Regions from separate parts of the Burkholderia savannae genome, predicted to be linked through region 2. Evidence: predicted binding sites of a transcription regulator. Region 2 holds the regulator's gene; each other region holds the start of a gene.

Region 1 (9,798 bases), 1.1 Mb from region 2:
GATCTTCAGGTTGTTCCATTGGCCGAACGCTTCGGTCAGCGGCGCCTTCGACGTCTTGCCCTCGGCCTTGATCCGCAGGAACACGGGCGATTCGTTCAGTTGCAGCCGAATCCACACGGACACGGCGAGAAGCAGGATCGACGCGACGAACGGCACACGCCAGCCCCAGTTGCCGAACGCTTCCTCGCCGATCGCGGTGCGCACGCCGAGGATCACGAGAAGCGACAGGAACAGGCCGAGCGTCGCCGTCGTCTGTATCCACGACGTGTAGAAGCCGCGGCGATGCGAGGGCGCGTGCTCGGCGACGTAGGTCGCCGCGCCGCCGTATTCGCCGCCGAGCGCGAGGCCCTGCATCAGCCGCATCGCGATGAAGATCACGGGCGCGGCGATGCCGATCGATGCGTAGCCCGGCAGGAAGCCGACGACGAACGTGGAGATCCCCATGATCACGATCGTGATGAGGAACGTGTGCTTGCGGCCGACGAGGTCGCCGAGGCGTCCGAACACGATCGCGCCGAACGGCCGGACGGCGAAGCCCGCCGCGAAGCCGAGCAGCGTGAAGATGAACGCCGCGGTCGGATTGACGCCTGAAAAGAAGCTCTTGCTGATGTAGGCGGCGAGCGAGCCGGCCAGATAGAAGTCGTACCACTCGAACACGGTGCCGAGCGACGACGCGAAGATCACGCGCTTTTCGTCGCCCGTCATCGGCGTGTGCGCAATTTGTCCGCCAACCGTTGCCATGAATGTCTCCAATTTTGATATAGGGGCGCGCGCCCTCGCGAGAGGGCGGCTCCGAGTCGATTATTGGAGGGCAAACTTACGGCGCACTGACTCGGCGCGTCAAAATCTCGCACCTTCGATTTGTGGTTTATGTCGATCTTCGTCGCTTAAGTGTATTTATTTTTGCCTCAAAAGTCTCGTACGTGCTTTTTTGGCCGTGCGGGCGGCCGGGCCGCTTAGGGTTATTCCGGGGCCGCCGGCCGTAAGCTGAGGCTCACGCGCACGAGCGTGCCGGCGAGGCGCGGCGACGTTTGATACACGTTGTCGTCGATCGTCAGCGTGCCGCCGTGCTGCGCGACGATCTCGCGAACGATCGCGAGGCCGAGCCCGCTGCCGTCGCCTTCGCGGCCGAGGATTCGGTAGAAGCGCTCGACGACGCGCTCGCGCTCGTTCGCCGGAATGCCGGGGCCCGTGTCCTCGACTTCGACATGCACGACGCGGGCCGCGCGATCGGCCCGCACGCGCACGGTGATGCGGCCGCCCGCCGGCGTGTAGCGGATCGCGTTGTCGATCAGGTTGCCGAGCATCTCGCGCAGCATCACCGGGTGACCGTCGATGCGAAGCGGCCCGGCGGCGGCGTCCGGGCCTTCGTAGCCGAGGTCCATTTGCTTCGCGAGCGCGGCCTGCACCCAGTCGCGCACGGCCTGCCGCGCGAGCGTCGCGATTTCGACGGGCTCGAACGTGAGCCCCGTCGCGCGGTTTTCCGCGCGCGCGAGCGCGAGCAACTGGGTGACGAGCCGCGCCGCCTGCTCGGAGCTCGTCGCGATCTGCTCGAGCGAGCGCGCGACGTCGTCCGGCACTTCGTGGCGCAGCGCGAATTCGGCCTGCGTGCGCAAGCCGGCGAGCGGGGTTTTCATCTGATGCGCGGCGTCGGCGATGAAGCGCTTTTGCAGCGTGATGTTCTGCTCGAGGCGCGCGAGCAGATCGTTGAACGACGTGACGAGCGGCTCGATCTCGGGCGGCGCGCGCTTCGCCTCGACGGGCGACAGGTCGTCCGGGCGCCGGTTGCGGATGTGCGCCTGCAGCGCGGTGAGCGGCGCGAGCCCGCGCGACAGCCCGAACCAGACGAGCAGGATCGCGAGCGGCAGGATCACGAACTGCGGCAGGATCACGCCCTTGATGATGTCGTTCGCGAGCGCGTTGCGCTTGTCGAGCGTCTCGCCGACCTGCACGAGCACGGGCTGCGAGCCCGTCGCGCCCGGCAGCGCGACGGTCGTGTACGCGACGCGCACGTCGTTGCCGCGCAGCATGTCGTCGCGGAACACGACGACGCCGGGCGACGGCCGGTCGTCGTCGCGCGGCAGCGGCAGGTCGGCCTCGCCCGCGACGAGCTCGCCGCGCGTGCCGAGCACCTGGAAGTACAGGCTGTCGACGTTGTCGGCGCGCAGGAAGTCGAGCGTCGCCTGCGGCAGTTTCAGTTCGGCGACGCCGTTGACCGGCGTGATCTGCCGCGCGAGCACGTACGCGTCGGTTTCGAGCGCGCGGTCGAACGGGCCGTTCGCGATCGTTTTCGCGACGAGATAAGTGACGGCGATGCTCATCGGCCAGAGCAGGAGGAGCGGCGCGAGCATCCAGTCGAGAATCTCGCCGAACAGCGAGCGCGGGCGGGGGCCTTCGGCGGCATCGGTTTCGTCTGGCGGCGCGAACGGGTTCTCGTAGCGCGCGTCGCGCGCGGCGTCCGCATCGGATGCCGCATCGGCCGGGCCGCGCGCGGCGTGAGGGGAACGGACCGGCGTGGCCATCGGCCGCTCGCTCGCGGGTGGGCTCAGCGCAGCGACGGGCTCGCGGCGGAGGCGGCCGGCTGCGGCGCGGCTGCGGCCGGCGCGTCGTTCGCCGCGGGCGCGGCTTTCTCGAGGCAGTAGCCGAGGCCGCGCACGGTGGTGATGCGCACGCCGCTCGGCTCGATCTTCTTGCGCAGCCGGTGGACGTAGACTTCGATCGCGTTGTTGCTGACTTCCTCGCCCCATTCGCACAAGTGATCGACGAGCTGCTCTTTCGACACGAGCCGGCCGATCCGCTGCAGCAGCACCTCGAGCAGCCCGAGCTCGCGCGCGGACAGCTCGAGCACGCGGTCGTTCGCATAGGCGATCCGGCCGACCTGGTCGAACGACAGCGAGCCGTGCCGCACGACGGTCGGCCCGCCGCCCGCGCCGCGCCGCGTCAGCGCGCGCACGCGCGCTTCGAGCTCGTTGAGGGCGAACGGTTTCGCCATGTAGTCGTCGGCGCCGAGATCGAGCCCCTTCACGCGCTCGTCGACGCTGTCGGCGGCCGTCAGGATCAGCACGGGAAGGTTCGAATTGCGCGCGCGCAGGCGCCGCAGCACGTCGAGGCCGGACATTTTGGGCAGGCCGAGATCGAGGATCAGCAGGTCGAACGCCTGCATCGACAGGGCCGTGTCGGCCTCGACGCCGTTCCTCACGTGATCGACGGCATAGCCCGATTGGCGGAGTGACCGGGTGAGACCGTCCGCGAGTATGCTGTCGTCTTCGGCGATGAGAATTCGCATGATGCGCAACCGATTGCTGCTCCGCGGCGATGGCGCTGCGCGCGGCTGTCTCCGAAATATGGGCGATGCCTGCCCGCAACGCGGGCTTGCATAAACCACTGTTTTTTTATACAGTGTCTGCATCGCGCACCTAACGGCTTGCTGGCCGTGTCGAAGCCGGTGCGTTTGTATCAGACGCTGCTCATCATAGCAAAGGACGATTCATGGAAGAAAGCAAGAAAGGCTCCGGGCTGACTGCCGAAAAGAGCAAGGCGCTTGCCGCCGCGCTCGCGCAGATCGAGAAGCAGTTCGGCAAAGGGTCGATCATGCGGCTCGGCGACGGCGAGGCGGTCGAGGATATCCAGGTGGTGTCCACGGGGTCGCTCGGCCTCGACATCGCGCTCGGCGTCGGCGGCCTGCCGCGCGGTCGTGTGGTCGAAATCTACGGGCCGGAATCGTCCGGCAAGACGACGCTCACGCTGCAGGTGATCGCCGAGCTGCAGAAGCTGGGCGGCACCGCGGCGTTCATCGATGCGGAACACGCGCTCGACGTTCAGTACGCATCGAAGCTCGGCGTGAACGTGCCGGAGCTGCTGATCTCGCAGCCGGACACCGGCGAGCAGGCGCTGGAAATCACCGACGCGCTGGTGCGCTCGGGCTCGATCGACATGATCGTCATCGACTCAGTCGCGGCGCTCGTGCCGAAGGCCGAAATCGAAGGCGAGATGGGCGATTCGCTGCCGGGCCTGCAGGCTCGCCTGATGTCGCAGGCGCTGCGCAAGCTGACGGGCACGATCAAGCGGACGAACTGCCTCGTGATCTTCATCAACCAGATCCGGATGAAGATCGGCGTGATGTTCGGCAACCCGGAAACCACGACGGGCGGCAACGCGCTGAAGTTCTATTCGTCGGTGCGCCTCGACATCCGCCGGATCGGCTCGATCAAGAAGAACGACGAGGTGATCGGCAACGAAACGCGCGTGAAGGTCGTCAAGAACAAGGTGTCGCCGCCGTTCCGCGAAGCGATCTTCGACATCCTGTACGGCGAAGGCATTTCGCGTCAGGGCGAGATCATCGATCTCGGCGTGCAGGCGAAGATCGTCGACAAGGCGGGCGCGTGGTACAGCTATAACGGCGAGAAGATCGGCCAGGGTAAGGATAACGCGCGCGAATTCCTGCGCGAGAATCCGGAAATCGCGCGTGAGATCGAGAATCGCATTCGCGAATCGCTCGGCGTCGCCGCGATGCCGCAGGGTGCCAATTCCGAAGCCGAGATCATGGACGAAGAGGAGTAATGCGCAAGAACCGGGAGGGCGCGGATTCGCGGCAGGCAGGGCACGGTGCGCGGACGGTGTCCGCCGACGAGCCCCGCGTCGAACGCGAAGCGCGCACGACGGTTTCGAGCGAAGGGCGGCCGGTCGGCCGCCCGGCAGCGAGGGCATCCGATGATGCCCTCGTTTCGTTTGGGCGAACGGTTGCGCTGGAATCGGACGATTCCTTCGATCCGTACGAATCGTTCGATGCTCACGACGCTGCGCGGCGGCGTTCGTCGGCAAGCGTCGTCGGTGCGAACGACGATGTGTCCGGCGGCGGTCGGGCAGGCGGCTTGCGTACCGAAGGCCGCTCGCGGGCGTCGTCAGCGTTTTCGTCCGTGAAGGAGCGGGGGGAGACGGCGGGCGACGTCTATACGCGAACGAGTCAGGCCGGGCCCCGGTCGCGTCGGCGCGCGCCGCCTTTTCATTCCGATTCGTCCGCGCCCGCGTCCGGGGGCGCCGAGCGCTCGCCGGCATCGCAGCGTCCCGCGCGCACGCTTAAAGGGCGAGCGATTGCCTATCTGTCGCGCCGCGAATACAGCCGCGCGGAGCTTGCACGCAAGCTCGCGCTGCACGCCGAAGAAAGTGACGATATCGAGTCGTTGCTCGATGCGCTCGAGCGGGAAAACTGGCTGTCCGACTCGCGGTTCGCCGAAAGCCTCGTGCATCGGCGCGCGTCGCGCGTCGGTTCGGCGCGCATCGTCGGCGAGTTGAAGCGTCATGCGGTCGGCGACGCGCTCGTCGAGGCCGTCGGCACTCGATTGCGCGAGAGTGAATTCGAGCGCGCTCAGTCGGTTTGGCGCAAGAAGTTCGGCACTGTGCCGCAAACACCTGCCGAGCGCGCGAAGCAGGCGCGCTTTCTTGCGATGCGCGGTTTTTCGAGCGCGACGATCGCCAAGTTACTGAAAGGCGACGTCGACGAATTCGGCGGCGATTGAACGCAACGAGCCGGTTGCGCCGGTGCGCTTTCGCTGATTCGCTTTCTCCAGCTTGCGTCGGACGGCAGGGCACGATGCAAGAATTTGCACGAATGCCTTGCAACGGCCCCGTGAGCCGCTACGCTGACTAATCGACCATCGACCATCGACCATCGACCATCGACCATCGACCATCGACCATCGACCATCGACCATCGACCATCGACCATCGACCATCGACCATCGACCATCGACCATCGACCATCGACCATCGACCATCGACCATCGACCATCGACCGCCGACCGCCGACCGCCGACCGCCGACCGCCGACCGCCGACCGCCGACCACCGACCGCATCGCGCCCCGAAACCCTCGAAACCTCGCACGGGGCCAGACCGGGCACGGGCGGGCGATATGCTAAAATCGCCGAGTTTCCCTCTTCGGCTTCACCTTCCCGCATGCCGCTATCCGAGCCCGTATCCCGTCAGTTGCGCCATCGCCGCGCAATTCGAGCGGAAGCCTACGAGCGTGCCGACGGCTTGTGGGACATCGAAGCCTGCCTGACCGATCACAAGCCGCGCGACGTCGCGCCCGCGTCTGGCGCCAGGCCGAACGGCCTGCCGATTCACGAGCTCTGGCTGCGCGTCACGATCGATCGCGAACTCAATATCGTCGACGTCGACGCGTCGTCCGACTGGGTACCCTATCCCGGTCAATGCGAATCCGCCCAATCCGCCTACCGCGTCCTCATCGGGCTCAACCTCTTCCGCCATTTCCGTCGCGACGTCTCCCGGCTGCTGTCGGGCGTCGCCGGCTGCTCGCACCTGACCGAGCTGTGCGCGGTGTTGCCGACGGCCGCGATCCAGGCGTTCGCGGGCGACGTATGGGACGTGCGCGAGCAATTGGGCGGCCAGACGGACGGGCGAGGCCAGCCGGCCGCGGAGCCGCCGTTCCAGCTCGGCCGTTGTCACGCGCTGCGGTTCGACGGAGAAGCGGTTCGGCAGTTCTATCCGCGTTGGTACGGCACGAGCCGCCCCGCGCGCGAGGGCTTGGACGGTGCGAAGGAATGAGGGCGAACGCTTGAATCGTCAGAAGAAGCGATCGTCAATCGACTTTTTTTAGCCAACTCACAGACTGAAGGAATCACGCATGAAGATTCACGAGTACCAGGGTAAGGAAATCCTGCGGAAATTCGGAGTCGCGGTACCGCGCGGCAAGCCGGCGTTCTCGGTGGACGAGGCCGTCAAGGTGGCGGAAGAGCTGGGCGGCCCGGTCTGGGTCGTCAAGGCCCAGATTCATGCGGGCGGCCGCGGCAAGGGCGGCGGCGTGAAGGTCGCGAAGTCGCTCGAGCAAGTGCGCGAGTACGCGAACCAGATCCTCGGCATGCAGCTGAAGACGCACCAGACCGGTCCGGAAGGCCAGAAGGTCAACCGTCTGCTGATCGAAGAAGGCGCGGACATCAAGAAGGAACTGTATGTCGGCATCGTGATTGACCGCGTGTCGCAGAAGGTCGTCGTGATGGCGTCGAGCGAAGGCGGCATGGACATCGAGGAAGTCGCGGAAAAGACGCCGGAAGCGATCCACAAGGTCGCCGTCGAGCCGTCGCTGGGCCTGCAGGACGCCGAAGCCGACGATCTCGCGAAGAAGATCGGCGTGCCGGACGCGTCGCTTGCGCAAGCGCGCGAAATCCTGAAGGGCCTGTACAAGTCGTTCTGGGAAACGGACGCGTCGCTCGCCGAAATCAACCCGCTCGTGCTGACGGGCGACGGCAAGGTGATCGCGCTCGACGCGAAGTTCAACTTCGATTCGAACGCGCTGTTCCGTCATCCGGAAATCGTCGCGTACCGCGATCTGGACGAGGAAGATCCGGCTGAAATCGAGGCGTCGAAGTTCGATCTCGCGTACATCTCGCTCGACGGCAACATCGGCTGCCTCGTGAACGGCGCGGGCCTCGCGATGGCGACGATGGACACGATCAAGCTGTTCGGCGGCGAGCCGGCTAACTTCCTCGACGTGGGCGGCGGCGCGACGACCGAGAAGGTCACCGAAGCGTTCAAGCTGATGCTGAAGAACCCGGGCCTGAAGGCGATCCTCGTGAACATTTTCGGCGGCATCATGCGCTGCGACGTGATCGCGGAAGGCGTGATCGCGGGCTCGAAGGCCGTGAACCTGAACGTGCCGCTCGTCGTGCGCATGAAGGGCACGAACGAAGACCTCGGCAAGAAGATGCTCGCGGAATCCGGCCTGCCGATCATCTCGGCGGACAGCATGGAAGAAGCGGCGCAGAAGGTCGTCGCCGCGGCTGCGGGCAAGTAACGAGCCGCCCGCACCTGGCGCTGCGCGCCAGGCCCCCAAGCGGGGCGGGAGGATTCGGGGCAGCCCGGCGTTTTCCCGAGCGCAACATTGAACACGCATGGCGGCGCGGTTTTCTCGCGACGCCGATCGAACAGAGGTCATTACATGTCGATTCTGATCAACAAAGACACGAAGGTCATCACGCAGGGCATCACCGGCAAGACCGGCCAGTTCCACACGCGCGCCTGCCGTGAATACGCAAACGGCCGCGAAGCGTTCGTCGCGGGCGTGAACCCGAAGAAGGCCGGCGAGGATTTCGAAGGCATTCCGATCTACGCGAGCGTCAAGGAAGCGAAGGAAGAAACCGGCGCGACCGTGTCGGTCATTTACGTTCCGCCGGCGGGCGCCGCGGCTGCGATCTGGGAAGCGGTCGAAGCCGATCTCGATCTCGCGATCTGCATCACGGAAGGCATCCCCGTGCGCGACATGATCGAAGTGAAGGACCGCATGCGCCGCGAAGGCCGCAAGACGCTGCTGCTCGGGCCGAACTGCCCGGGCACGATCACGCCGGACGAACTGAAGATCGGCATCATGCCGGGTCACATCCACCGCAAGGGCCGCATCGGCGTCGTGTCGCGTTCGGGCACGCTGACGTATGAAGCCGTGGCGCAGCTCACCGCGCTCGGCCTCGGCCAGTCGTCGGCGGTCGGTATCGGCGGCGATCCGATCAACGGCCTGAAGCACATCGACGTGATGAAGATGTTCAACGACGATCCGGATACGGACGCGGTCGTGATGATCGGCGAAATCGGCGGTCCGGACGAAGCGAACGCCGCGCAGTGGATCAAGGACAACATGAAGAAGCCGGTCGTCGGCTTCATCGCGGGCGTCACGGCGCCTCCGGGCAAGCGCATGGGCCACGCCGGCGCGCTGATCTCGGGCGGCGCGGATACGGCCGAAGCGAAGCTGGAAATCATGGAAGCGTGCGGCATCACGGTTACGCGCAATCCGTCGGAGATGGGCCGCCTGCTGAAGGCAGCGCTGTAAGCATCGGTTTCATCGCCACGAAAAACGCCGGCTTAGCCGGCGTTTTTTGTTATGCTCGCGCAATCGTTCCGTAAGCCTTGCGCCGGGCCGCCCGGCGCGGGCGGAACGCATGCCGGCCCCACTTCCTTCGCTTCGCTCTCATGTTCGAATTCTTCGCCTCGCTCCATTGGGGCGCCGTCGCGCAAATCGTCGTCATCGACATCCTGCTCGGCGGCGACAACGCGGTCGTGATCGCGCTCGCCTGCCGCAACCTGCCCGCGCAACAGCGCGTGCGCGGCGTGCTGTGGGGGACGGCGGGCGCGATCGTGCTGCGCGTGGTGCTGATCGCGTTCGCGGTGCTGCTGCTCGACGTGCCGCTCCTGAAGTTCGCGGGCGGCGTGCTGCTGCTGTGGATCGGCGTGCGGCTGATGGCGCCCGCCGACGACGCGCACGACAGCATCAAGCCCGCCGACAGGCTGTGGGACGCGGTGAAGACAATCGTGATCGCCGACGCGGTGATGAGCCTCGACAACGTGATCGCGATCGCCGGCGCGGCCGAACAGGCGGACCCGGGCCACCGGATCGCGCTCGTGATCTTCGGCCTGCTCGTGAGCATTCCGATCATCGTCTGGGGCAGCACGCTCGTCCTCAAGCTGCTCGATCGGTTCCCGATCTTCATCACGCTCGGCGCGGCGCTGCTCGGCTGGATCGCCGGCGGCCTGATGGTCAACGATCCGGCGGGCGACCGCTGGCCGCTCCTCGACACGCCCGCCGCGATCTACGGCGCGAGCGTCGCGGGCGCGCTCTTCGTCGTGATCGCCGGCTACGCGCTGAAGAAGCGGCGCGCGGCATCGGGCGCGGCGGGCTCCCGCTGACCGACGCACGCGTTTCGCGGCGTCGGCCGTCCGGCCGACTGCCCGCGTCGCCGGCCGCTGGCTACGATCGACACGCCTGCCTCATCCGGCAGGCGTGTTTCGTTTT
Region 2 (9,798 bases):
CCGACTGCGGGCGAGGTGCCGATCATTCAGGCGATGTTGTCGCTCGGCATGGGCGTCGGTCCGGCGGGGGCGCTGCTGATGACGCTGCCGCCCGTCAGCGTGCCGTCGCTCGCGATGCTCGCGCGCTCGTTCAAGCCGACGACGCTTACGCTCGTGGCGGCGCTCGTCGTTGCGTTCGGGGTGGTCGGCGGGCTGGCGGCGGTCGCGCTCGGATTCTGAGCGCGACGCGGACGGCGACTGTCGCGGCGGCGGTCGGGCTGTTCGCTCGGCGGGCGCTCAGGCGGTGCGTCCTCCGTTGCGGGCGCGTCTGCGGGCAAGCCGGGCGAAATGCTGGATCGGCTTCGGGAGGCGGGCCGCGGGCGATCGCCGATCACGCGCCGGCGAGCCGCAGTCGACATGTGCCGCGCGGCGCACGCCGTTGCGGATGCGGCGGGCAGGGCACCGCACGCGCGCCGATCGCCCTCGTGTCGCGCACATAAGCAATCGGGCCGGTTTCGGAATCGAGGCCGGCCGTCATTTTCAGAAGCAGAAGCAATCAGGAAAACGCATGACGAAACACAAGGTACATCCCCGCCTCGAACAGGCGCTCACGCGCGGCGATCTCGCGATTCGCCAGGCCAACTCCGCGCGCGCGACCGCCGTGCTGAACGCGCTGGGCAAGATGATCGTCGAGGCGTCGGCGACGATCGGCGTCGAGGCGAGCATCGACATTCCGCAGGGCGAGCGCGTCTACGATCCGCTCAACGGCGTGTGGCCGCAAAAGATGCTCGTTTCGTTCGACGGCCCGGTCGAGGACGCCGATCCGGAAGAACTGCGCACCGTGTATCTGCTCGCCGACGACCCGACCACCATGTTTCGCGTCGAATGGCACCGCGCGGACGGCAAGCTCGGCCGCCAGGAAGGCGGGCCGCTCGCGACCGTCGCGTTCCTGACCGACGTCGAGATGCCTTGGGGCGACGACGAAGAGTGAGCGTCGCGCTCGAGCCCGCGCGGCCGGCAACCGGGCGACGCGGCGCGTGAGCGCCGCACGCTCCGAAAGGCCGCATGCCCGGCGCTCGGTCGGGCATGCGCGCCGCCGCTGCGAGCCGACCGGGCGGCACGGCCCCGTCAGCGCATCATTCGCCGCCTGAACAGGCGCGCGCAGACGAAGAATCCGCCCACCGCGTACGCGACGAGTATCGCGACATGGAGCGCGACGTCGGTCGCCGGGCGGCCGAGCATCGCCGGACGGATCAGGTCGACCGCGTTCGCGAGCGGCAGCGCATGCGCGACGTGCCGCGCGAATTCGGGCAACTGCGCGAGCGGGAAGAACACGCCGGACAACAGCAGCATCGGCGTCAGCACGAGCGTCTGGTAGAACATGAAGAAGTCGTACGACGGCGCGAGCGCGGTGACGATCATCGCGAGGCTCGCGAACGCGAGGCCGGCGAGCGCGATCACCGGTAGCGCGGCCAGCATCGACGGAAACTTCGCATAGCCGAGAATGCCCGCGACGAGCATGATCGCCGCGCCCGACAGCATCGCCTTGCTCGCCGCCCAAACGATCTCGCCGAGCACGATGTCGCCGAGCGACAGCGGCGTGTGCATGATCGCCTCCCAGGTGCGCTGCACGTGCATCCGCGAAAAGCCCGAGTACATCGACTCGAAGCTCGCCGAAATCATCACGCTCGAGCCGACCGTTCCGGCCGCGAGAAACGCGATGTACGACACGCCCTCGACGTGCCCGACCATCAGCCCGAGCCCGAAGCCGAGACCGAACAGATAGATCATCGGATCGGCGAGGTTGCCGAACATCGACGCGATCGCGAGCTTCTGCCAGACGAGATAGTTGCGCCGCCAGACGGCGATCCAGTTGGTGGCGTTCGCGGGCAGCGCGAGCGCGAATGCGGATGCGCGCTCGCGGGGGGCGACGGCCGGCGACGGCGAGTAGTGGCGAGTGTCCATTTGTCTCAATCCTGCATCTCGCGGCCGGTCAGCCGCAGGAATACGTCTTCGAGATTCGCGGGGCGGTGCAGATAGCGCAGGCCCGTGCGGCCCTTCAGGCGCGCGTGGATCGGCTCCGGATCGTTGACGTAGCAAAAGAGCGTTTCTCCGCTGATCTCGGCGCGCTCGGCGAACGGCGCGAGCTCGTCGCGAAGCCGTGCGGGATCGGCGCCGTAGATCTCGATCACGTCGCAGCCGATTTCCGTTTCGATCAGCGTGCGCGGCGCGCCTTCCGCGATCTTGCGGCCTTCCTCGATCACGCACAGGCGGTGGCACAGACGCTCGGCCTCTTCCATGAAGTGCGTGGTGAGCAGAATCGTCTTGCCGCGCGCGAGGAGCGAGCGCAGCCGCTCCCACATCAGATGTCGGGCTTGCGGATCGAGGCCCGTCGTCGGCTCGTCGAGCACGAGCACGTCCGGGTTGTTGACGAGCGCGCGCGCGAGCGTGAGCCGGCGCTTCATTCCGCCCGACAGCTCGCCCACCTTCGCGTTCGCCTTGTTTTCGAGCTTCGCGAATTCGAGCAGCGACGGCACGAGCGCGCGGGACTCGTGCGCGGTGAGACCGAAATAGCGGGCGAATACGAGCAGATTCTCGCGAACGGTGAAATCGGGATCGAGGTTGTCGAATTGCGGCACCACGCCGACGCGACGCCGTGCATGCCGCGCGCGGGACGGCACGGGCTCGCCGCACAGGCGGATCGAGCCTGCGTCCGGATGCGTGATGCCGAGCAGCATCTTGAGCGTGGTGGTCTTGCCGGCCCCGTTCGGGCCGAGCAGGCCGAAGCATTCGCCGGGCTGCACATGAAACGACAAGCCGTTGACGACGAGCTTGTCGTCGTAGCGTTTCTCGACTTCCTGAAAATCGATTGGTGCGACGGACATGGGCAAGTGAATATCTATTTTGGAGTCGTGCGACACGAACGGGCCATTCTAGTGCATCGATCGCATTGCTTCAGCGCGCTTGCCTCATCCCGGCGCAGGCGGCGCTGGCTCCTGCATTGCATCATCGCGCGTTCGCGGTGCAACGCGAATCAGCGTTTTCCAGCGCTTGCATCTGGAATTGCGGTGCAGCATGATGAATTCACGCGCTGGTCGCGCACTAGGGAGACCAAAATGGCTAGTTATAAAAAAATATTGTTGTGCTACGACGGTACGCTCGAGGGCCGCAAGGCACTGCGATGCGGTGCCGATCTGGCGCTCGAGCTGAAGGCCGAGACGCACTTGCTGTCGGTCGTCGACATGCGTTCGAGCATTGCGCAAAGCGCCGGTCTGCTGACCGACGTCGCGTGCAGCCGCTTCGAAGAAACCGCACGGGAGATCCTGCAAGAAGGCGTCGACTGGCTGACCGAGCGCGGCGTGCAGGCACAGGGGCATTTCGCATTCGGCTACCCGATCGACGAAATCGCGAATCTCGCGACGAAGCTGAACGTCGATCTCGTCGTGGTCGGCCATCGCTGCCGCAGCGGCTTGTCGCGGTGGTGGATGGGCTCCGGCAGCACGCAACTGCTCGATCGCGTGTCGTGCAGCATTTTGGTCGCGTGTTCGTCGCCCGCCGAGCAGAAGGCGGAAAGCGCGAGGGAAGCGGCCGCGGCGACGACCGGGCACTGACGCATTCCGGCGTCGGGGCGGTGACATGCCAATCGGCCGCGCGCGGCCGAGGCTGGTGTTCGCTGCTTCGGCCGTTGCCGGTGTCCGGCATCGGTTGAGCGTGTAGAAGGACAGAACCGGTTCCAGTGCGTCTGGGAGCGCACGCGGCATTCAGGTGAGCGGACTTCCGGCTCCCCGCTGCAAGGCGCTCCCACCGGATGGTCGGCGAACTGTACATGGTTTACGCGTATACGCGATGTACGCGGCATGTGTCTTGGCCTACTTGCTTGGTGAAGCGGGCGGTCGACGCGCGGATTCACATTCAATCGTCGTGCAAATCGACCGCTGACAATTTCCACCCGAAGACTCCGCTGCGGCGAAATATCGCCGCATAGCGCGTGCTACCGTCGTCGCGACGATACGTGACGACGAATTCGTCGAAGCTCCGGTAGTGCGCGCTCGTCTGCGGCGATGCGTCAGGATGCGCACCTGCGGCGGCGGGCACGCTTGCCGCAGACGACGGCCCAGCTTGCGCTGCGGCGCTGCTTGCCGCGGGCGTCGGGCCGCTCGAAGCGGTGGCGGAGTTGCCGGCGCTGCTTGCCGGGGCAACCGCGCCGGGTGCCGACGACGCGGGCAGGCTTGCCGTTTGATCACCCGGTTGATTCAATTCGGGCGGCCGCTGTCCCGGCTGCGCGCGCGGTGGCAAGCCGCTCAACAGCGCGGCGACGCCGTCGGGCGTTGCATAGGCGTCGACGAGCGGGCCGACGAGCGCCGAGCCGATCAACGCGCCAATGATCGCGAGCGGATTGTCGCGCTTTTGCGCGTCGATGCGCCGCATCAATTCGTCGGTGAGCTGCTGCTTCAGGCTGATCCGCAGCGCGGGGAAATCGACGTGCGCGCTGATCGCCTGTGCGTCGCGCGAGTCGATCGCCTGCTTGATTTGCCTGAGCGCGAGATACGGCGACGCATACGCATACACGGCGACGACGACCGCGATGACGATCGACACCGGCTTCAGAAAACGCTTTTGCGGGCGCACGGCAGGATTCAAGCGGCCTCCACGGCGAAACGGACGGACCCGGAAGATCAGAGACCTTGCTGAGTCAACGAACGTTCCTCGGCAATGCACCGGTCGATCATTCGGCAGATCGCGTCGACCGTCCCCACCATGATGAATCGCGACGGCCCGTGATAGACGCGCACCGGCGCGCGTCGCGCGGGCTCCGCGTGATGGAGCGAACCGTTCAGCGACACGCGCGCGAATGCCGGCAAAGCGGACAACGGCAGCTGCGTGTCGGCATCGCCGGGCGGCTGCGCGGCGGCGGCGAGCGGCGCACATGGCGTGCGCCCGCGCAGATGACGCAGGCGGCCGAATTGGCGGAAGGGCAGCAGGCGGGCGAGGCGTTCCATAGGGTTCTCCTGATCCAGTCGAATGGCGGATAGACGGGCGGGGCCGCGGCTGGCCGAAAGGCGCTTAGAACTCGCCCGGGCGGATCAGCCCGACGGCGACGCCTTCCAGCGCGAATTCCGCGCTGCCGGCCTTCACGAAGATGTTCTCGTAATCGGGATTCTCGGCGATCAGCTCGACGCCGCCCGGCCGGCGCTTCAGGCGCTTGACCGTGACGTCGTCGCCGAGTCGCGCGACGATGATCTGCCCGTCCTTCGCCTCGGTTCGCTTCTGCACGGCGAGCAGATCGCCGTCGAGGATGCCGGCGTCGCGCATCGACAGGCCGCGCACCTTCAGCAGGTAGTCCGGCTTGCTCGAGAAGAGCGCGGGATCGCACGCGTAACGTTGCGAAATGTGCTCCTGCGCGAGGATCGGGCTACCCGCCGCGACGCGGCCCACGAGCGGAAGCGACAGTTGCATCAGCGCCGCGTGCGGCAGCGTCAGCTGGTGCGGCGCGTCTTCGAGGCCGAGCAGGCGGATGCCGCGCGACGCGCCCGCCGCCAGTTCGATCACGCCCTTGCGCGCGAGCGCCCGCAAGTGCTCCTCGGCCGCGTTCGGCGAGCTGAAGCCCAGCTCGGCGGCGATTTCCGCGCGCGTGGGCGGAAACCCCGAGCGCTCGATCGCGCGACGGATCAAGTCGAACACTTGCTGCTGACGGGCGGTGAGTTTGATCATGGCATGACTGTATGGATAGACAGTGAGCTGTATTTTTATACAGTGCCCGAGGAAATTCAAGCGTTACTTGAAGTTCGGCGCTATCGCGGCGGTTCCGCCGCGATCCGGCTGCGTCGCAGCGGCGCTTCGGTCGCGATAGCCGTCGATCGGGCGGTCGTTACCACTTTTGAGTATTAAAAAATGAGGAACGATTATTTTTAATGATGAAACCTGTTCGTTAGACTGGCCCGACATCGCAATCCATGACCCACACATTTGGAGAACAACGGATGGTCAAGCGCAATACGGGGCTGGCGGGCGGCGCGCGCCGTCTCATCGCATCACTCGCGCTCGGCGCGGCGGCGGCGCTTGGCGCGCTCACGCCGGCGCTCGCGGACACGACGTTCCTGAACGTCTCCTACGATCCGACGCGCGAGCTCTACCAGGACGTCAATCAGGCGTTCGGCAAGGCGTGGAAGGCGAAGACGGGCGAGACGGTGAACTTCAAGCAGTCGCACGGCGGCTCGGGCGCGCAGGCGCGCTCGGTGCTCGACGGGCTGCAGGCGGACGTCGTGACGCTCGCGCTTGCGTACGACATCGACGCGCTCGCGAACAAGGGCATCGTCGACAAGGACTGGCAGAAGCGCCTGCCGGACAACGCGTCGCCGTACACGTCGACGATCGTGTTCCTCGTGAGGAAGGGCAATCCGAAGGGCATCAAGGACTGGGACGATCTCGTGAAGCCGGGCGTGTCGATCGTCACGCCGAACCCGAAGACGTCGGGCGGCGCGCGCTGGAACTATCTCGCCGCGTGGGCGTACGCGCAGCACAAGCCGGGCGGCAACGCGCAGACGGCGAAGGACTTCATCACGAAGCTCTACAAGAACGCGGGCGTGCTCGATTCGGGCGCGCGCGGCGCGACGACGAGCTTCGTGCAGCGCGGCATCGGCGACGTGCTGATCGCATGGGAGAACGAGGCGTTCCTGTCGATCAAGGAGTTCGGCGCCGACAAGTTCGAGATCGTCGTGCCGTCGGCGAGCATTCTGGCGGAGCCGCCCGTCGCGGTGGTCGACAAGGTCGTCGACAAGAAGGGCACGCGCAAGCTCGCCGAGGCTTACCTGAACTTCCTGTACAGCAAGGAAGGGCAGGAGATCGCCGCGCGCAATTACTACCGGCCGCGCTCGAAGGACGTGCCGGCGGCGCTCACGAAGCAGTTCCCCAAGCTGAAGCTGTACACGGTCGACGATACGTTCGGCGGCTGGACCAATGCGCAAAAGACGCATTTCGCCGACGGCGGCGTGTTCGATTCGATCTACAAGCCGCAATGAGCGAAGGCGGGCGCGCGCCGTGACGGGCGCGCGCCCGCCGCAACACAACGATACCGGGCCGACGGACGCGCGTGCAACGCGCGTCCGTCGAGCCGTTGAACCCATGTGCATCACCCTGGAAGAGCATTCCGCATGACGACGTTCACCTTCCGCAAGCCGAGCGCGCTGCCCGGATTCGGCGTGACGCTCGGCATCACGCTGGCCTACCTGAGCCTCGTGGTGCTGATCCCGCTCGCCGCCACCTTTCTGAAGACGGCCACGCTCACGTGGGATCAGTTCGTCGCCGCGACGACGTCGCCGCGCGTCGTCGCGTCCTATCGGCTCACGTTCTCGGCCGCGCTCGGCGGCGCGCTCGTCAACGCGGCGTTCGGCTTTCTCGTCGCGTGGGTGCTCGTGCGCTACTCGTTCCCGTTCAAGCGGCTCGTCGACGCGATCGTCGACCTGCCGTTCGCGCTGCCGACGTCGGTCGCGGGCATCTCGCTCGCGGCCGTCTACGCGCAGAACGGCTGGATCGGCAGCTATCTCGCGCCGCTCGGCATCAAGATCGCGTTCACGCCGTTCGGCGTGCTCGTCGCGCTGACGTTCATCGGCCTGCCGTTCGTCGTGCGCACCGTGCAGCCGGTGCTCGAGGATTTCGAGCGCGAGCAGGAAGAGGCGGCCGCGTGCCTCGGCGCGTCGCGCTGGCTCACGTTCCGCCGCGTCGTGCTGCCCGCCGTCACGCCCGCGCTGCTGACGGGCTTCGCGCTCGCGTTCGCGCGCGCGCTCGGCGAATACGGCTCGGTGATCTTCATCGCCGGCAACGTGCCGATGAAGTCGGAAATCACGTCGCTGCTGATCATCACGAAGCTCGAGCAGTACGACTACGCGGGCGCGACGGCGCTCGCGGTCGTGATGCTCGTCGTGTCGTTCGTGATGCTGCTTTTCATCAACACGCTGCAGTGGTACCTGCAGCGCCGCACGAGCCGCGGCGCAAGCGGCCCGGCGCCCGCCGCGCAGGCGGTGACGGCACTCGGAGGCGCGCAATGAGCCAAGACGCCGCTCAGTCCCGCGCAGTCGCGGCGCCCGCCGATGCGAGCCGCGGGCCGCGCCGCGCCGCCGACGCGGGCGTGCGCGCACGCCGCCTCGATCCCGTCAGCGAGCCGCGCGCGGTGCGTTGGCTGCTCACGGGCGCGGCGCTCGCGTTCCTCGCGCTCTTTCTCGTCGTGCCGCTCGCGGCGGTGTTCGTCGAGGCGCTGCGCAAGGGCTTCGATTTCTACGTCGAATCGCTCGCCGACCCGGATGCGTGGTCGGCGATCAAGCTCACGCTGACCGTGGCCGCGATCGCGGTGCCGCTCAATCTCGTGTTCGGCGTGTGTGCGTCGTGGGCGATCGCGAAGTTCGAGTTCAAGGGCCGCGCGCTCCTCACGACGCTCATCGACCTGCCGTTCTCGGTGTCGCCCGTGATCTCGGGCCTCGTCTACGTGCTGCTGTTCGGCGCGCAGGGCTGGCTCGGGCCGTGGCTGCAGGCGCACGATGTGCAGATCATCTTTGCCGTGCCGGGCATCGTGCTCGCGACGATCTTCGTCACGTTCCCGTTCGTCGCGCGCGAGCTGATTCCGCTCATGCAGGCGCAGGGCAGCGACGAGGAGGAAGCGGCGCGCGTGCTCGGCGCGTCCGGCTGGCAGATCTTCCGGCGCGTGACGCTGCCGAACGTGAAGTGGGGCCTGCTGTACGGCGTGATCCTCTGCAACGCGCGCGCGATGGGCGAGTTCGGCGCGGTGTCGGTCGTCTCCGGCCACATCCGCGGCCAGACCGACACGATGCCGCTGCACGTCGAGATTCTCTACAACGAGTACAACTTCGCAGCCGCGTTCGCGGTGGCGTCGGTGCTCGCGCTGCTCGCGCTCGTCACGCTCGCGCTCAAGCTGTTCGCCGAGCGGCGGCTGTCCGCCGACCTCGCGCAGGGGCGCGACGGCGCGCCCGCCGCGCACCCGAGCGCCGCCGTCACTTCGTCGATTTCGTAAAGAGGCAAACCAGATGGGCATCACCGTTCGTAATCTGCACAAGCGCTTCGGCGATTTCACCGCGCTCGACGACGTCACGCTCGATTTTCCGGCGGGCGAGCTTGTCGCGCTCCTCGGGCCGTCCGGCTGCGGCAAGACGACGCTGTTGCGCGTGATCGCGGGCCTCGAGCACGCGGATGCGGGGCAGGTCGTGCTGCAGGGGCTCGACGTCGCGTCGGTCGGCGCGCGCGAGCGGCAGGTCGGCTTCGTGTTCCAGCATTACGCGCTCTTCAGGCACATGACGGTGTTCGAGAACGTCGCGTTCGGGCTGCGCGTGAAGCCGCGGCGCGAGCGGCCGGGCGAAGCCGCGATCCGCGCCAAGGTGCATGAATTGTTGTCGCTCGTGCAGCTCGACTGGCTCGCGCAGCGCTATCCGTCCGAGCTCTCGGGCGGCCAGCGGCAGCGGATCGCGCTCGCGCGCGCGCTCGCCGTCGAGCCGAAGGTGCTGCTGCTCGACGAGCCGTTCGGCGCGCTCGACGCGAAAGTGCGCAAGGAGCTGCGCGGCTGGCTGCGCCGGCTGCACGACGATTTGCACATCTCGACGATCTTCGTCACGCATGATCAGGAAGAGGCGCTCGAAGTGGCCGACCGGATCGTCGTGCTCGATCACGGCCGCGTCGAGCAGGTCGGCAGCCCGCAGGACGTCTACGATCATCCGCAAAGCGCGTTCGTCTACGAGTTCCTCGGCGCGGCGAACCGGCTCGACGGCACCGTGAGCGGCAAGGGCTTCGTCGCGCACGGCGCGGCGGATGCGATCG
Region 3 (9,798 bases), 790 kb from region 2:
CGTCGAGCGGATTCTTGCCGAGCTGCGGCGCGGACGGCAGCCAGCCCATCCGCTCGGACTTCGCGTTCAGGTCGAGCAGCGTCATGCCTTCGTACTTCGAACGATCGGCGGTCGGCCCGAGGATCTCGTCCACCGCGAGCTTTTCGTGGCGCCACTGGCTCGTGTGGTTGTAGAAGAACGACGTGCCGTTCATCTGGCGCGGCGGGCGCGACCAGTCGAGCGCGAACGCGAGCGGCGCCCAGCCGAACTGCGGACGCAGCTTCTCCTGGCCGACATAGTGCGCCCAGCCGCCGCCGCTCTGGCCGATGCAGCCGCACATCATCAGCAGGTTGATGATGCCGCGGTAGATCATGTCGTTGTGATACCAGTGGTTGAGCGCCGCGCCGACGATCACCATGCTCTTGCCGCGCGTGCGGTCCGCGTTGTCGGCGAACTCGCGCGCGACCTGGATCACGAGGTGGCGCGCGACGCCCGTGTGCTTTTCCTGCCACGCGGGCGTGTAGGGCACGTCGTCGTCGAAGCTCGCCGCGACGTTCGGGCCGCCGAGGCCCTGGTCGACGCCGTAGTTCGCCATCTGCAGGTCGTACACGGTCGCGACGAGCGCGCTCGTGCCGTCGGCGAGCGCGACGCGCTTCGCGGCCACGCGGCGCGCGAGCAGCGATTCGTGCTCGCCGCCGAAGTACGGGAAGCCGACGTCGACGATTTCGTCGTGCGCATCGACGAGCGAAAGCTTCGGATCGATCGCGCGGCCGCTGCCGCCGTCCTTCATTTCGAGATTCCAGTGGCCGACCTTCTCGCCGCCGTTGTGCGCGGCCTCGCCCCAGCGAAAGCCGATCGAGCCGTTCGGCGCGACGATGTCGCCCGTCGAGGCGTCGATCGCGAGCGTCTTCCATTCCGGATGGTTCGCTTCGTTCAGCGAATCGGCGAGGTGCGACGCGCGCAGGAAGTGGTCGGGCACGAGCACGCCGTCGCGCTCGCGCAGCAGCACGAGCATCGGCATGTCGGTGTATTGCTTCACGTAGTCGCGGAAGTACGCGGATTTGTTCGCCGCGTGGAATTCCTTCAGCACGACGTGGCCCATCGCCATCGCGAGCGCGGCGTCGGTGCCTTGCTTCGGCGCGAGCCAGATGTCGCCGAACTTGACCATCTCGCCGTAGTCGGACGAGATCGCGACCGTCTTCGTCCCCTTGTAGCGGACCTCGGTGTAGAAGTGCGCGTCGGGCGTGCGCGTCTGCGGCACGTTCGAGCCCCAGACGAGCAGGTAGCTCGAGTTGTACCAGTCGGCCGATTCGGGCACGTCGGTCTGCTCGCCCCACACCTGCGGGCTCGCGGGCGGCAGGTCGCAGTACCAGTCGTAGAACGACAGGCATGCGCCGCCGATCAGGCTCAGGTAGCGCGCGCCCGCCGCGTACGACACCATCGACATCGCCGGAATCGGCGAGAAGCCGACCACGCGGTCCGGGCCGTAGCGCTTGATCGTGTACGCGTTCGCGGCGGCGATGAGCTCGGTCGCGGTGTTCCAGTCGGCGCGCACGAAGCCGCCCAGTCCGCGCACGCTCTTGTAGCGGCGCGCCTTCTCCGGATTCTGGCTGATCGATTCCCACGCGGCGATCGGGTCCATCGTCTTGCGCGCCTCGCGCCACATTTCCATCAGGCGGCCGCGGATCATCGGGTACTTGACGCGCTGCGCGGAGTAGACGTACCAGCTGTAGGACGCGCCGCGCGGGCAGCCGCGCGGCTCGTGGTTCGGCAGATCGGCTCGGGTGCGCGGATAGTCGGTCTGCTGGGTTTCCCACGTGATGAGGCCGTTCTTCACGTAGACCTTCCACGAGCAGGAGCCGGTGCAGTTCACGCCGTGCGTCGAGCGGACGATCTTGTCGTGCTGCCAGCGGCTGCGGTAGCCGTTTTCCCAGCGCCGGTCCTCGTCGACGACGGCGCCGTGGCCGTCGGAGAACGTGGATTTCACGCGCGACATGAACTTCAGCCGATCCAGAAAGTGACTCATCGTGTGTTTCTCCAAGGGCATCCGCGGTCGCCCTCGGGTGCTGCGAATGCTTGTGTCAGGGGACACTCCGAGATTACGGCGCGTGCGCTCGCGCGCCCATTCGCCGATGGAGCGGGACAGGGGAGGGAGAAGAACTAGTTCGAAAGAACTAGAGGGCGCGGCGCGCCCTGGCGGAATGCATGTCCGGTGCGGCGGCGTGTCGCAGCGCGCCGCGTCCGGAAAGGGGCTGCGTCAGCGCGCGTTCAGCACGGCATCGACGCGTTGCGGCGCGCATAGAACCACCAGGTGATCGCGACGCACGACACGTAGAACGCGATGAAGCACGCGAGCGCCGGCACGGCCGAGCCCGTGATGTCGAGCGACGTGCCGAAGCTCTTCGGAATGAAGAAGCCGCCGTACGCGCCGATCGCGCCCGAAAAGCCGAGCACCGCGGCCGATTCCTTGCCGGCGTCGAGCACCGCCTGCTTCTGCGCGGCTTCGTCCTGGCCCTGCGCCGCACGCTGCCGCTCGGTGAGGAAGATCACGGGAATCATCCGGAACGTCGAGCCGTTGCCGACGCCCGTCAGCGCGAACAGCACGATGAACATCGCGAGGAAGCCCGCGAAATTGCCCGCGTCGCTGCCCGACGGCAGGAACGCGATCACGCCCGCGACCGCCGCGATCATCGCGGCGAAGGTCCAGAAGGTCACGCGCGCGCCGCCGATCCGGTCGGACACCCAGCCGCCGACGGGCCGCATCAGCGCGCCCGCGAGCGGGCCGATGAACGCGTACGCGGTCGGATTCACGCTCGGGAAGAGCGCCTTCGTGAGGAGCGCGAAGCCCGCGGAGAAACCGATGAACGAGCCGAAGGTGCCGACGTACAGCCAGCACATGAGCCAGTTGTGCAGCCGGCGGAAGATCACTGCCTGCTCGGCGAACGACGCCTTCGCGTCGGCGATGTCGTTCATCCCGAACCACGCGGCGAGCGTCGCGACGACGATGAACGGCACCCACACGAAGCCCGCGTTCTGCAGCCACAGGCTCGTCGTCGTGCCGTGCGCGGAGACGGTCTGCGGATCGCCCGCGAGTGCGCCGAAGAGGCCGGCCGAGATCACGAGCGGCGTGACGAACTGCACGACGGACACCCCCAAATTGCCGATCCCCGCATTGAGCCCCGTGGCGAGCCCTTTCTTCGCCTTCGGGAAGAAGAAGCTGATGTTCGCCATCGACGAGCTGAAGTTCGCGCCGCCGAAGCCGCAGAGGAGCGCGAGGATGAGGAGCGTCGGATAGCCCGTGCCCGGATCGCGCAGCGCGAACCCCATCCCGAGCGCGGGGATCAGGAGCGTCGCGGTCGAGATCGCGGTGAAGCGGCGGCCGCCGAAGATCGGCACGAGGAACGAATAGAAGATGCGCAGCGTCGCGCCCGAGAGCGCGGGCAGCGCGGTGAGCCAGAACAGTTGGTTCTTGCTGAAGTGAAAGCCGGCGCGATCGAGATTGACGACGACGACGCTCCAGAGCGACCAGACGACGAACGCGAGCATCAGCGCGGGAATCGAGATCGCGAGATTGCGCCACGCGACGGGGCGCCCCTTGGCTTGCCAGAAGGCCGGGTTTTCGGGGTCCCAGCGCACGAGTAGAGAAGTGGACATGATCGAATCCGTTGAGTGAACGAAGATGACGAAGGAACTGCTCACGCGGAGCGGGCGGCGAGCACGCGCTGGTCGTGCGCCGCGCGCTCGGCGCGGAAGCTGAAGTACATCCAGACGAGGCTCACGCTGACGGCGCCGTAGAGCAGCATGAAGCAGGTCGAGCGCACGCCCGTCAGATCGACGAGTGCGCCGAACAGGATCGGCAGCGCGAAGCCGGCGAGGCCGCCCGCGAGACCGACGATGCCCGACACCGCGCCGATGTCGTCCGAGAACTCGTCGGCGATGAACTTGAAGACCGACGCCTTGCCGACCGCCATCGCGATGCCGACCGCGAACAGCAGCACGGTGAACATGACGGGCGTGAGCGACAGATGGAAGCCGAGCGGGCCGTGCGCGGCGCGGATCGTGAAGTCGGTCGGCGGATAGCTGAGCAGGAAGAACATCACCCAGCACACCCACATCACCCACCAGGTGGTGCGATACGCGCCGTAGCGGTCGGACAGCCAGCCGCCGATCGCGCGCAGCACGCCGCCCGGCAGCGAGAAGCACGCGGCGAGGAACGCGGCCGACTGGATGCCGAAGCCGTATTCGCCGACGTAGTACTGCGTGAGCCACAGCGACAGCCCCACATAGCCGCCGAACACGACCGAGTAGTACTGCGAGTAGCGCCACACGCGCGGGTCCTTCAGCACGCGCAGCTGCGCGCGCAGCGACGTCGCGTTTGTCGAGCGGTGCGCGGGATCGGTCGCGGAGAACACCCAGAAGATGAGCGCCATCGCGAGCATCGCGATCGAATAGACGCGCGGCACGATGGTCCACGTGCCGGCCGCGGCGATGAGCGCGGGCGCGACGAACTTGTTGACGGCCGCGCCCGAGTTGCCGGCGCCGAACACGCCCATCGCGAGGCCCTGGCGCGCCTTCGGGAACCAGCGCGCGACGTACGGCGTGCCGACCGAGAACGAGCCGCCCGCGAGCCCGACGAAGAGGCCGAGCACGAGGAACTGCCAGAGCTCGGTCGCGTACGCGATCAGCCAGATCGGCGCGACGGTGACGAGCATCAGGATGAAGAACACGATGCGCCCGCCGTAGCGATCGGTCCAGATGCCGAGCGGCACGCGGATCAGCGAGCCGGTGAGCACGGGCATCGCGGCGATGAGGCCGAATTCGGTGTCGTTCAGGCCGAGCGTTTTCTTGAGCGGAATGCCGAGGATCGCGAACATCATCCAGACGGCGAAGCACAGCGTGAACGCAATCGTGCTCGACGCGAGCACGGGCATCGCGCGCTTGTCGAGCGATGCGGGAGGAGCGGAGATTGAAGCCATGACGATTCTCTCGGGACGAGGAGGAGCGTCTCAAGAGTAGGGACGGGCGGCGCGCTTGCCTATTCGCCGGGAGAACGGGCGCGTGCGTGCCGATGGGTCGACCGGACTAGTTCGATCGGCGGGTGCGCGGCGGCGTGTGTGACGATTGTTTGAAATAAAGTTTGACGTACCTGCTTAAAACCCATATACTTTTATTTCTCTGACGCGGGGTGGAGCAGTCTGGCAGCTCGTCGGGCTCATAACCCGAAGGTCGTAGGTTCAAATCCTACCCCCGCAACCAAATTCGGCGATGTCCCACGCGCAAGTGACCGATGCGCGAATCGCCAAGACAAAAACCCGGCTCTCGAGCCGGGTTTTTGTTTTTCCGCGTCCGGTTTTCTCCCGTTTTCGGCTTCATTCGACTTCGATCGGGCGGCGTGCTCGTCTCGTCCGGTCTTGACGGTTGCGCGAGCGACGCGTGCGCGCGATGCTTGGCATGCCTGTTTCTTCTCGCTCGATGCATATGCATCGAGCGACCGTCGTCGCGATCGCGGCGCGGCGCTTGCCGTGTGTTCGAACCGCTGCAGCCGGCGTTCCTGTTTCTTTTCGGGCGCTTGGCGTCACGCCCCGCCGCACAGTTGAAACACGCACTGTGTTTTTGTACAGTATCGGCACCTTGGACAAGCCGACGCCTTCCTCCGACACGTCTTCGCCGCCTTCGGGCGACGCGGCCCCGTTCGCGCGCAAGATCATTCATTGCGACTGCGACTGCTTCTACGCGTCGGTCGAGATGCGCGACGATCCGTCGCTGCGCGGCCGCCCGCTCGCGGTCGGCGGCCGCCCCGATCAGCGCGGCGTGATCGCGACCTGCAACTACGAGGCCCGCCGCTTCGGCGTGCATTCGGCGATGTCGTCGGCGCTTGCGATGCGCAAGTGTCCGGATCTCCTGATTCTGCCGTCCGCGATGGACAAGTACCGCGCGGCGTCGCGGCTCATCATGGCGATCTATCGCGACTACACGCCCGACGTCGAGCCGCTGTCGCTCGACGAGGCGTATCTCGACGTGAGCCGCGCGACGCGCTGTCACGGCAGCGGCACGCTGATCGCGCGCGAGATCCGCGAGCGCGTGCGCGACACGGTGGGCGTCACGGTGTCGGCGGGCGTCGCGCCGAACAAGTTCATCGCGAAAATCGCGTCCGACTGGAACAAGCCCGACGGGCTTTTCGTCGTGCGGCCGCACGAAGTGGACGCGTTCGTCGCCGCGCTGCCCGTGCGCAAGCTGCACGGCGTCGGCAAGGTGACGGCGGCGCGGCTCGACAAGCTCGGCATCCGCACCTGCGACGAGCTGCGCGGCTGGTCGCTGTTCGATCTGCATCACGAGTTCGGCGCGTTCGGCCGGCGGCTCCACGAGCTCGCGCGCGGCATCGACGAGCGGCCGGTGCGCGCGGACCAGGAGCGCAAGTCGGTGAGCGTCGAGACGACCTACGTCCAGGATCTCGCCACGCTCGACCAATGCGCGGCCGAGATCCGGCGGTTGACGGTGCTGCTCGATGCGCGGATCGAGCGGGCGGGCGCCGCGCGCTCGATCAGAAAGCTGTACGTGAAGATCCGCTTCGCGGATTTCCAGCGCACGACGGTCGAATGCGTCGCCGATGCGACCGATGCCGAGACCGCCGTCGCGCTGCTCGCGAAAGGGCTCGCGCGCCGCAAGCAGGCGGTGCGGCTGTTGGGCGTCGGCGTGCGGATCGACGAGGATACCGCCGAGCGGCACGGGCAGATCGCGCTGTTCGACGACGAGGACGAAAGTCTCGACGACGACGCGTCGCCCGAAGCGTGATCGAGCGGCCGGCACTTGCCGTGTCGACGGGCGATAAAAAAAACGGCAACCCATGCCAACAGGTTGCCGTCTTTTGCGGATCGCGGATCGCGGATCGCGGAGCAGCGGAGCAGCGGAGCAGCGGTGGGGCGTCGCGTGCTCGGCCGATCGTCGGGCTCGAGCGCGCCGCGCCGGCGCGTGCGTTGCGTTACGCGCGCGCCGGCGCGGCGTCCGCCATGCCGCTGTGGCGCAGCAGCGCGTCGATGTTCGGCTCGCGGCCGCGGAACGCCTTGAACGAATCCATCGCCGCGCGGCTGCCGCCGACTTCGAGGATCTCGCGCCGGTAGCGCGCGCCCGTCGTCGCGTCGAGCACGCTGCCCGCCGAGCCGGCCGCTTCCTCGAACGCCGCATACGCGTCGGCGGACAGCACTTCGGCCCACTTGTAGCTGTAGTAGCCGGCCGCATAGCCGCCCGCGAAGATGTGGCTGAACGTGTTCGGCCAGCGCGAGAACGGCGCTTGCGGGATCACGTGGAAGCGCTCGTTGATCTCGCGCGCGAAATCGTTGACGCTCGCGTTGTCCGCCGTGGGATCGAAGTCGACGTGCAGCAGCATGTCGAACATCGAGAACACGATCTGGCGCAGCGTGCCGAGGCCGCTCTGGAAGTTCTTCGCGGCGAGCATCTTGTCGAACAGCGCGCGCGGCAGCGGCTCGCCGGTGTCGACGTGCGACGACATCGACGACAGCACGTCCCACTCCCAGCAGAAGTTCTCCATGAACTGCGACGGCAGCTCGACCGCATCCCATTCGACGCCGTTGATGCCCGATACGCCGATCTCGTCGACGCGCGTGAGCATGTGATGCAGCCCGTGGCCGAACTCGTGGAACAGCGTGATCACTTCGTCGTGCGTGAAGCACGCGGGCTTGCCGCCGATCGGCGCCGAAAAGTTGCACGTCAGATAGGCGACGGGCGTCTGCACGCTGCCGTCGCCGCGCTTCGCGCGCGAGCGCGCGTCGTCCATCCACGCGCCGCCGCGCTTGCCTTCGCGCGCGTAGAGGTCGAGATAGAACTGCGCGACGAGCGAGCCGTCGCGATTCTCGACGCGGAAAAAGCGCACGTCCTCATGCCAGACGGGCGCTTCGTCGCGCGCGATCTTCACGCCGAACAGCGTCTCGGCGACGGTGAAGAGGCCCTTCAGCACCGCGGGCTCGGGGAAATACTGCTTCACCTCGTTCTCGGAGAACGCGTAGCGCTGCTCGCGCAGCTTCTCGGCCGCGTACGCGACGTCCCACGGCTCGAGCGCCGCGAGGCCGAGCTCGCTCGACGCGAACGCGCGCAGCTCGTCCCAGTCCTTCTCGGCGAACGGGCGCGCGCGCTTCGCGAGATCCTCGAGGAACGCGATCACCTGTTGCGGCGATTCCGCCATCTTCGGCGCGAGCGACACCTCGGCGAAGTCGTGATAGCCGAGCATCTGCGCTTCCTCGCGGCGCAGCGCGAGCTGGTCGGCGACGATCGTCGTGTTGTCCCAGTCGGCCTTGCCGTCGCCGTATTGCGGGCCGAGCTCGGACGCGCGCGTCACGTAGGCGCGGTACATCGCCTCGCGCATCGCGCGGTTCCGAGCGTATTGCAGCACCGGGAAATACGATGGGAAGTGCAGCGTGAATTTCCAGCCGGCCTTCTCTTCCTTCTGCGCGGCCTCGCGTGCGGCTGCGATCGCATCGGCGGGCAGGCCGGCGAGCTCGTCTTCGCCCTGCGCGAAGTATGCGTAGCCGTTCGTCGCGTCGAGCACGTGATCGGAGAACGATTTCGACAGCGCCGCCTGCTGCTCCTGCAGCTCCGCGAAGCGCGGCTTCTGGTCCTCGGGCAGTTCGGCGCCCGACAGGCGGAAGTCGCGCAGCGCGTTGTCGAGGATCTTCTTGCGCTCGACGGACAGCGTCGGATATTCGGCGCTCGCGGCGATCGCCTTGTACTTCTCGTAGAGCGCGAGATTCTGGCCGACGCTCGACCAGAATTCGGTCACGCGCGGCAGGTTCTCGCCGTAGACGGCGCGCAGCTCGGGCGTGTCGGCGACCGCGTTCAGGTGGCCGACGACACCCCACGCGCGGCCGAGCGGCTCGGTCGCATGCTCGATGATCTCGACGACGGCCGCCCAGGTCGCGGGCGTGTCGGGCCGCGCGGCGCGCTCGACGGCGTCGTTCGCGTTCGCGAGCAGCGTGTCGAGCGCGGGCGTCGCGTGCTCGGGGCGAATTTCGCCGAAGCGGGGGAGGCCTGAGAAATCGAGAAGCGGGTTGGCGTTTGCGCTGACGGACATAGTGCTCCCTGGCGGTTTCGGTTTCGGGTTAGGCGAATGACGGCGGCGCACGGCGCCGATCGTCGCTTCATGTCGACATTATTGGGGCGCATCGCGCGCTTTCCAATCGATAGTTTCTAACGAAGCGATTGGGGCGGGAACGCCGGGCGCCGATGGGTGACCGAGCGTACGCAGCGGGGAAAGCCGGACGGCGCGCGCGGGCGGCGCGTCGAAGCGGGCGTGCGCAAGGCCGTTCGATTCGCGCAGGCGGCGCGGGTGCGGCATGTGTGCGGCGAGGGCGGAGGGGGTGGCGCGCGAGATCCGCCATTGCGCCTCTTCTTCGGGCCGTCGGTCGCCCGCGCGGCGCGCCTTGCTCGGGGTGCCCCGCGAGACGAGGGCCGCCGCATGCGTGGCGGCACTGGGGGCGCGGCCATGGCGTACAGCGCGGCGGCGAACGCTTGGCGGGGCTCAGAGGCGATGGCAGGTTGCGGGCGCCGACGGCGTTCCGGCGCTGGTGCATGGCGCGACCGGCGTCGCGCGGCGGCCATCGGCTACCAGTGGGCGCACCGCGGGCGCACCGTGGGCCAACGGCAGGCATCACCGGCCATCGCCCGCCGATCGCTACTGCGCCGCCGCATCGCCCGGCACGGGCCGCGGGCGGGTGCCGGCGAGCCGTCCGCGCACGGGAATCGCCGATCGAAGCGGCTCGGCGCGTGCGCCGCGAGGTTCCCGGCGCCGTTCGCCGTCAGGCCGCCGCG

What was found. Region 2 encodes LexA, which represses DNA repair genes until DNA is damaged. Its sites were predicted from a motif close to ACTGTATNNNNATACAGT; they were not measured.
Region 1: a site for LexA is predicted at 3,384-3,401, ahead of recA (recombinase RecA). Genes of this name have one in related genera too.
Region 3: a site for LexA is predicted at 5,584-5,601, ahead of dinB (DNA polymerase IV). Genes of this name have one in related genera too.

Annotation. Positions count from the first base shown of each region.
Region 1 is NZ_CP013417.1:3,186,350-3,196,147, reverse strand. It holds gene WS78_RS15770 (MFS transporter) at 1-741, opposite strand, end outside; gene WS78_RS15765 (sensor histidine kinase N-terminal domain-containing protein) at 963-2,522, opposite strand; gene WS78_RS15760 (response regulator transcription factor) at 2,546-3,286, opposite strand; gene recA (recombinase RecA) at 3,490-4,560, shown strand; gene recX (recombination regulator RecX) at 4,560-5,516, shown strand; gene WS78_RS35930 (YXWGXW repeat-containing protein) at 5,644-5,781, opposite strand; gene WS78_RS15740 (DUF2889 domain-containing protein) at 5,955-6,566, shown strand; gene sucC (ADP-forming succinate--CoA ligase subunit beta) at 6,646-7,812, shown strand; gene sucD (succinate--CoA ligase subunit alpha) at 7,957-8,838, shown strand; gene WS78_RS15725 (TerC family protein) at 8,979-9,692, shown strand.
Region 2 is NZ_CP013417.1:2,072,685-2,082,482, reverse strand. It holds gene WS78_RS10175 (permease) at 1-219, shown strand, start outside; gene WS78_RS10170 (hypothetical protein) at 548-970, shown strand; gene WS78_RS10165 (ABC transporter permease) at 1,108-1,944, opposite strand; gene nodI (nodulation factor ABC transporter ATP-binding protein NodI) at 1,950-2,864, opposite strand; gene WS78_RS10150 (universal stress protein) at 3,096-3,590, shown strand; gene WS78_RS10145 (DUF2939 domain-containing protein) at 3,892-4,620, opposite strand; gene WS78_RS10140 (hypothetical protein) at 4,656-4,979, opposite strand; gene lexA (transcriptional repressor LexA) at 5,044-5,691, opposite strand; gene WS78_RS10130 (sodium:proton symporter) at 5,695-5,868, shown strand; gene WS78_RS10125 (sulfate ABC transporter substrate-binding protein) at 5,961-6,998, shown strand; gene cysT (sulfate ABC transporter permease subunit CysT) at 7,131-8,024, shown strand; gene cysW (sulfate ABC transporter permease subunit CysW) at 8,021-9,001, shown strand; gene WS78_RS10110 (sulfate/molybdate ABC transporter ATP-binding protein) at 9,015-9,798, shown strand, end outside.
Region 3 is NZ_CP013417.1:1,277,753-1,287,550, forward strand. It holds gene WS78_RS06380 (nitrate reductase subunit alpha) at 1-2,005, opposite strand, end outside; gene WS78_RS06385 (NarK family nitrate/nitrite MFS transporter) at 2,248-3,633, opposite strand; gene WS78_RS06390 (MFS transporter) at 3,675-4,955, opposite strand; tRNA gene WS78_RS06395 (tRNA-Met) at 5,159-5,235, shown strand; gene dinB (DNA polymerase IV) at 5,611-6,771, shown strand; gene WS78_RS06405 (M3 family metallopeptidase) at 6,959-9,061, opposite strand; gene folD (bifunctional methylenetetrahydrofolate dehydrogenase/methenyltetrahydrofolate cyclohydrolase FolD) at 9,786-9,798, opposite strand, start outside.